3 regions of the Streptomyces sp. NPDC020731 genome follow, and region 3 is predicted to be linked to each of the others. Evidence: riboswitches for the same ligand, from Rfam matches in the RefSeq annotation. Region 3 holds a riboswitch; each other region holds the start of a gene.
The links. Region 3 has a riboswitch for thiamine pyrophosphate ahead of ACH4VX_RS13455 (thiamine ABC transporter substrate binding subunit). Riboswitches for the same ligand answer to the same signal wherever they lie in the genome.

Region 1: another riboswitch for thiamine pyrophosphate. It lies ahead of thiC (phosphomethylpyrimidine synthase ThiC); the one in region 3 lies ahead of ACH4VX_RS13455 (thiamine ABC transporter substrate binding subunit).
Region 2: another riboswitch for thiamine pyrophosphate. It lies ahead of thiO (glycine oxidase ThiO); the one in region 3 lies ahead of ACH4VX_RS13455 (thiamine ABC transporter substrate binding subunit).

The regions. Positions count from the first base shown of each region.
Region 1 is NZ_JBIRTN010000010.1:155,334-157,591, reverse strand. Features, by position in the region: gene ACH4VX_RS17655 (YibE/F family protein) at 1-873, opposite strand, end outside; TPP riboswitch at 945-1,135, shown strand; gene thiC (phosphomethylpyrimidine synthase ThiC) at 1,128-2,258, shown strand, end outside.
Region 2 is NZ_JBIRTN010000004.1:377,704-379,961, reverse strand. Features, by position in the region: gene thiS (sulfur carrier protein ThiS) at 1-182, opposite strand, end outside; gene thiO (glycine oxidase ThiO) at 179-1,345, opposite strand; TPP riboswitch at 1,343-1,454, opposite strand; gene ACH4VX_RS08775 (hypothetical protein) at 1,506-1,847, shown strand; gene ACH4VX_RS08770 (NAD(P)/FAD-dependent oxidoreductase) at 1,876-2,258, shown strand, end outside.
Region 3 is NZ_JBIRTN010000007.1:257,007-259,264, reverse strand. Features, by position in the region: gene ACH4VX_RS13460 (ABC transporter permease) at 1-77, opposite strand, end outside; gene ACH4VX_RS13455 (thiamine ABC transporter substrate binding subunit) at 125-1,210, opposite strand; TPP riboswitch at 1,291-1,396, opposite strand; gene rlmN (23S rRNA (adenine(2503)-C(2))-methyltransferase RlmN) at 1,421-2,258, opposite strand, start outside.

The DNA of each region.
Region 1 (2,258 bases), on a different contig from region 3:
GTTGCCGGTCAGCGCGGCCCACCCGATGAACACCGAGCCCAGGAAGCCGATCAGCAGCAGCGAGATCAGTGTGCCGAGCACCGCCACCGACGTACGCGCCGACAGCCCGTGACACAGGTACAGGGCGATCAGCATGATCGCGCTCGCCCCCACCACCGCCACGACCAGCGGGTTCGATCCCTGCAGGATCGCGGGCAGGATGAAGAAGTTGAGCACCAGGAAGCTGATCGCCAGCGCGACCAGCGCCATGACGCCACGCAGCCGTCCCACGGCCACGACGGCGAGCGCGAAGATGCCCGCGAGCAGCGCCATCGGGAAGCGCCGGTCCACATCGGTGACCGAGTACTGGAGGTCCTCGGGCGCGGAGGGCTCGTAGGCGACCACGACCTTCTGGCCCTCGCTCAGCTGCCGGGACTGGTCCGGCTGCACGATCTCGTTGAACGTACGGCCCTTGTCGTCGCCGGTGTCGACCCGGATCGTCGCCTTCTTGCAGGTACCGCCCGCCTGCTGCTGGGCGGACGAGCCCTCGGCGGTGGAGGTGTCGCCGGTCGGGACGCCCCCGGAGGCGTTGACGGACTGACAGCTCAGCTCGACCACCTTGGTGACCGTGGCGCGCTGTGTCTGCCGGTCGAAACCGACGCCTGTGCGCTCGTGCGCCGGGGCACCGCCCGGCCACAGCACGGCGAGTCCGATCAGCACCGCCGCCGTGAACGGGATCAGGATCGCCGCGATGACCTTGCGCAGGTGCTGGGAGACGGGCGCCGCCGGGCCGTGACTGTGGCTGTGCCCGTGCGCGTGGCCGCCGCCGTCTCCGGCACCGGGTGTGCGCGGTGGTTCGGGCGGTGGATACGGAGGAGGTTGAGTGGAGCTCACCGCCCGATCATCGCAAGAACGGGATGGGCCCTCTGTTCACCGCGCCAGAAATGACGCTAGCGTGGAGGCGCTTTTGTACACGCGGGAGCTCGGAGCACCGGGCTGAGAGGGCGCTGACCTCCGTCCCAGCGATGTTTCACATGAAACATCACCGAATTGCGAGTGATGTTTCACACGGAACGTCGGCAGACGGAAACCGCTGCGTCGACCGCCGAACCTGTTACCGGGTAATGCCGGCGTAGGGAGTAGGTCTCATGACCAACAAGGACGCACGCACGCCTGCCTCCACGCAGAACCCGACGGAGACGTCGGTGAACGGGGAGGCCGGGAAGTCCATCGGCTGGCACAAGGCGTACGTCGAGGGCGCACGCCCCGACCTGCGGGTGCCGGTCCGTCAGGTGCACCTCACCAACGGGCAGTCGGTCACGCTGTACGACACGTCGGGCCCGTACACCGATCCGCTCGTCGACACCGACGTCCGCCGGGGCCTGGCTCCGCTGCGGGAGAGCTGGATCATCGCCCGCGGTGACACGGAGGAGTACGCGGGCCGTCCCGTCCGTCCCGAGGACGACGGGATCAAGCACACCTCTCCGCGCGGGGGCCTGCGCAATCTGGACGCCGTGTTCCCCGGCCGGCCGCGCCTGCCGCGCAGGGGCCGCGGGGGCCGGGCGGTCACGCAGCTGGCGTACGCGCGCCGTGGTGAGACCACGCCCGAGATGGAGTTCGTCGCGGTCCGGGAGAACGTCTCCCCCGAAGTGGTCCGTGAGGAGATCGCGGCGGGCCGGGCGGTGCTGCCGGCCAACGTCAATCACCCGGAGATCGAGCCGATGATCATCGGCAAGCGGTTCCTGGTGAAGGTGAACGCCAACATCGGCAACTCGGCGGTCACGTCCTCCATCGAGGAGGAGGTCGAGAAGATGACCTGGGCGACCCGCTGGGGCGCCGACACGGTCATGGACCTTTCCACCGGCCGGAACATCCACACCACCCGCGAGTGGGTGCTGCGCAACTCCCCCGTCCCCATCGGCACCGTGCCGCTCTACCAGGCCCTGGAGAAGGTCGACGGCCGGGCCGAGGAACTGACCTGGGAGATCTACAAGGACACGGTCGTCGAACAGGCCGAGCAGGGTGTGGACTACATGACGGTCCACGCGGGCGTGCGTCTCGCGTACGTACCGCTCACCGCCCACCGCAAGACCGGCATCGTCTCCCGCGGCGGCTCGATCATGGCCGCATGGTGCCTGGCGCACCACAAGGAGTCGTTCCTGTACGAGAACTTCGAGGAGCTCTGCGAGATCCTCGCCGCGTACGACGTCACGTACTCGCTCGGCGACGGCCTGCGGCCCGGGTCCATCGCGGACGCCAACGACGAGGCGCAGTTCGCG
Region 2 (2,258 bases), on a different contig from region 3:
GTCAGGACTTCCACACGGTCACCCTCGGAGAGGGGCGTGGCGGGCCACTGCGCGCGCGGGACGACGGTTTCGTTGAGGGCGGCGGCCACCCCTGAGGGCGCCTTGGTGAGCGACTTCACGACGAGGTCGAGGGCCGTGCCGGGCGCGAACCGCCGGTGTTCCCCGTTGACCGAGATGTTCATGCGGGCTGCTCCGTGCGGACGGCGGCGCCGAAGCGCCGGGGGGTGAACGGACGGGCCACCTCCGGCAGCGCGCCGGTGGTCAGGACCTCCGCCATGGCATCGCCGGTGACCGGTGTCAGCAGGACACCGTTGCGGTAGTGGCCGGTGGCGAGGAGCAGCCCCTCGAGGCCGGTCGGGCCGAGCAGCGGCGCGTTGTCGGGGGAGCCGGGGCGCAGGCCGGCCCGGGTCTCGGCCAGCGGCAGCTCGGTGATGCCGGGGACCAGCTCGTGGGCGTCGCGCAGCAGCTCGTACACACCGCCCGCGGTCACCGTCGTGTCCCAGCCCGTCTCCTCGCTGGTCGCCCCGATCACCAGCTCGCCGTTCTCGCGCGGCACCAGATAGACATGGCTGCCGCGCACCACGGCCCGCACCGTCCGGCTCAGGAAGGGACCGTGCCGCGCGGGCATCGTCAGCCGTACCACCTGCCCCTTCACGGGACGGACGGGCGGCAGCACGTCCTCCCGGACGCCCGCGAGCCGCCCGCTGAGGCTGCCCGCGGCGAGCACCACCTGCCCGGCGCCCAGTTCGGTGCCGTCGGCCGTGACGACGCCCGTCGCGCGATCTCCCGCGACCACGAGCCGCTCGGCCCACGCGCGGTGGACGGTCACGCCCGCGCGCTCACAGGCGGTGACCAGCGCGGTCGCCAGCCGCCGGGGGTCGATCTGGTGGTCGCCGTCCACCCGCAGCCCGCCGCGCACCCCCGGCGCGAGCATCGGCTCCAGGCGCCGGCAGTCCCGCCCGGAGAGCCACTGCGAGTCCAGCCCCGACCGCTGCTGCAGGGCGTGCAGGTCCCGCAGGTGGGCGCGGTCGTCGGCGTCCAGCGCCACGGCGAGCGTGCCGCACGCGCGGTAGCCGAGGTCCTGGCCGGTCAGCTCGGTCAGCTCGGCCGCGAAGACGGGATAGCGCCGCGCGGAGGCGAGGTTCAGACCGAGCAGGGTCTCCTCGCCGTAGTGCAGTTCCGTGACGGCGGCCAGCATCCCGGCGGCCACCCGGGCGGCGCCACCGCCCGGTTCGGGGTCCACCACGGCTGTGACGAGACCGCGCTGCGCGGCCCGCCAGGCCGTGACCAGACCGATGATTCCGCCCCCGACGACGAGGACGTCTGAGGTACGCGTGGGCGACATGGGCGTCCAGCCCCTCCCTTCGCCGGCATGACCCGGATCAGGTTCGTACGGTCGGAGGCCGCCAGCCTCCCTCTCAGCCCGGTGCGTCCGGGCTCCCGCGAGTGCTTGTACGTTGGCCACCCTAGCCCGCACCGCACCGCGCCTGTAAGGGAGCCTCCGCGTGGCACCATCGCTCGACGGACTCGTCCTCGCCCCCGTGGCCGACCAGGCCCCCGGCCAGGTCGGCACCCGCACCCGGTTCGTCTACCACGAGCGGGACGGCGAGATCTGGGCCGAGTACGCGGGCGGCGACGTCGTGCGCGGGCACTTGGTGGGCACCCGCGCGGGGGACCGGCTGGACTTCCGGTACGTGCAGCTGAAACGGGACGGCACCACCTCCTCGGGGCACTGTGTGTCGACGGTCGTGGAGCTGCCCGACGGACGGGTACGGCTGGAGGAGAGCTGGGCGTGGGAGTCGCAGCCGGGCAGCGGGACGAGCGTGGTGGAGCAGCTCGGCCGATGACGTCGCGTCAGGTGTCTAAGGTGATCGGGTGAGCGAGCAGACGCAGCAACCGGGACGGTCCGAGCCGCGGCGGGTGGTGGTGGCGGGCGCGGGCATGGCCGGTGTGCAGACCGCCCTCGCCCTGCGGGAGCAGGGCTTCACCGGCACCGTGACCCTGATCGGCGCGGAACCCCACCAGCCGTACGACAGGCCGCCGTTGTCGAAGGCGGTGCTGCTCGGCAAGGCCGAGGACTCCGCCTTCGACGTCGACTTCGAGGACGCCGGCATCGAACTGCGGCTCGGCTGCGAGGTGCTCGGCCTGCGCCCCGCCGACCACGAACTGGACACGGAGACCGGACCCGTCCCGTACGACGTCCTGGTGGTCGCCACCGGTGCGGAACCGGTCCGGCTGCCGGGCACGGAGGGCGTCCC
Region 3 (2,258 bases):
GCCTTCAGTCCGCGCGCGACGATCGCGGTGACGGGGTAGGCGAAGAAGACGGCGAAGAACGCGACGGGCACGGCCATCAGGCCGAGCCGCGCCGCGCTCCCGCGCCGCCCCGCCGCGGTCCGCGTCACTTCAGTACGAGCGAGGCCCACGACTTGACCCACTGGTCACGGTTGGTGGCGATCTTCTCCGGGTCCATCGTCTGCGGGTCCTTCGCCTGCGGTCCGAACTTCACGAACTCCTCGGGCACCTGGGCGGCCTCCCGCACCGGGTACACGAACATGTTGAGCGGCATGTCGTCCTGGAACCGCTTGCTGATCAGGAAGTCCAGCAGCGCCTTGCCGCCCTCGGGGTTCTTCGCGTTGTCCAGCAGGCCCGCGTACTCGACCTGGCGGAAGCAGGTGCCCTCGGCGACGCCGGTGGGGGCGGTGTCCGGCTTGGGGTCGGCGTAGATGACCTCGGCGGGCGGCGAGGAGGCGTAGGACACCACCAGCGGACGGTCGGCCTTGGCCTTCCTGCCGCCGGCCGAGCCGGAGAACTCCTCGTTGTAGGCCTGCTCCCAGCCGTCGACCACCTTCACGCCGTTGGCCCTGAGCTTCTTCCAGTAGTCCTGCCAGCCCTCGTCGCCGTACTCGGCTGCCGTGCCGAGCAGGAAGCCGAGGCCGGGCGAGGAGGTGGAGGCGTTCTCGGTGACGAGGAGGTCCTTGTACTCGGGCTCGACCAGGTCGTCGAGGCTCTTCGGCGGGGTCAGGCCGTGCTCGCTGAACCACGCCTTGTCGTAGTTGACGCAGACGTCACCGCTGTCGACGGGGGTGACCCGGTGCTTGTCCTGGTCCACCCGGTACTCGGGCAGGATCAGATCGGAGCCCTTCGCCTCGTACGGCTGGAACAGCCCGTTGTCGAGGGCGCGGGAGAGCAGGGTGTTGTCGACGCCGAAGAAGACATCGCCCTGGGGGTTGTCCTTGGTGAGGATGGCCTTGTTCACGGCCTGCCCGGCGTCGCCGTCCTCGAGGACCTTCAGCTGGTAGCCGGACTGCTTCTCGAAGGCGGCGACGACGTCCTTCGACACGGCCCACGAGTTGTGGCTGACGAGGGTCACGGTCTTGGACGACCCGCCCCCGCTCGAGTCGTCGCCGTCGGACGACCCGCACGCGGACAGCGTGACCAGCCCCAGCCCGACGGCCAGGACCGTGACCTTCTTGGTGATGCCCACTTGATTCCTCCTGGAGTGACCAGGAAGAGACGCGGCCCTGCCCGGGACCCCTCTGAGAGGTCCCGGGCAGGGCGCAACAGCTCGAGTGATGACCGATCTCCCTACCCAGAATGACCTGGGCGAGGTTCGGAGGGTCTGCGGCCGGTGCCGCACTCTCAGCGCTGTGGCGCTCCCCTGTCGGAATATGAAGATGTGCTTACGCGAGTCACATTACCTCTCGCTCGCGGCGAGCTGACCACACGCCCCGTCGATCTCCTGTCCACGGGTGTCCCGGATCGTCACCGGCACGCCGTGCGCGGCGATCGCCTCCACGAACGCCTTCTCGTCCTCGGGGCGGGAGGCGGTCCACTTGGAGCCGGGCGTGGGGTTGAGCGGGATGAGGTTGACGTGCACCGGCCGGCCCTTGAGCATCCGTCCGAGGCGGTCGCCGCGCCAGGCCTGGTCGTTGATGTCCCGGATGAGCGCGTACTCGATGGACAGCCGCCGCCCGGAGGTGGCCGCGTACTCGAACCCGGCGTCGAGGACCTCGCGCACCTTCCACCGCGTGTTCACGGGGACGAGGGTGTCGCGCAGCTCGTCGTCGGGGGCGTGCAGCGAGATGGCGAGCCGGCACTTGAAGCCCTCGCCGGTGAACCGGTGGATGGCCGGGACGAGACCGACGGTGGACACGGTGATCCCGCGCTGGGACAGCCCGAGCCCGTCCGGCTCGGGGTCGGTGAGGCGACGGATGGCCCCGACGACCCGGTTGTAGTTGGCGAGCGGCTCACCCATGCCCATGAAGACGATGTTGCTCAGCCGCGCCGGGCCACCGGGCACCTCGCCGTCCCGGAGCGCCCGCATCCCGTCCACGATCTGGTGCACGATCTCGGCGGTGGACAGGTTCCGGTCGAGGCCGGCCTGCCCGGTCGCGCAGAACGGGCAGTTCATGCCGCAGCCGGCCTGGGAGCTGATGCACATCGTCACCCGGTCCGGATAACGCATGAGCACGGACTCGACGAGCGTCCCGTCGAACAGCTTCCACAGCGTCTTACGGGTGGTGCCCTGGTCG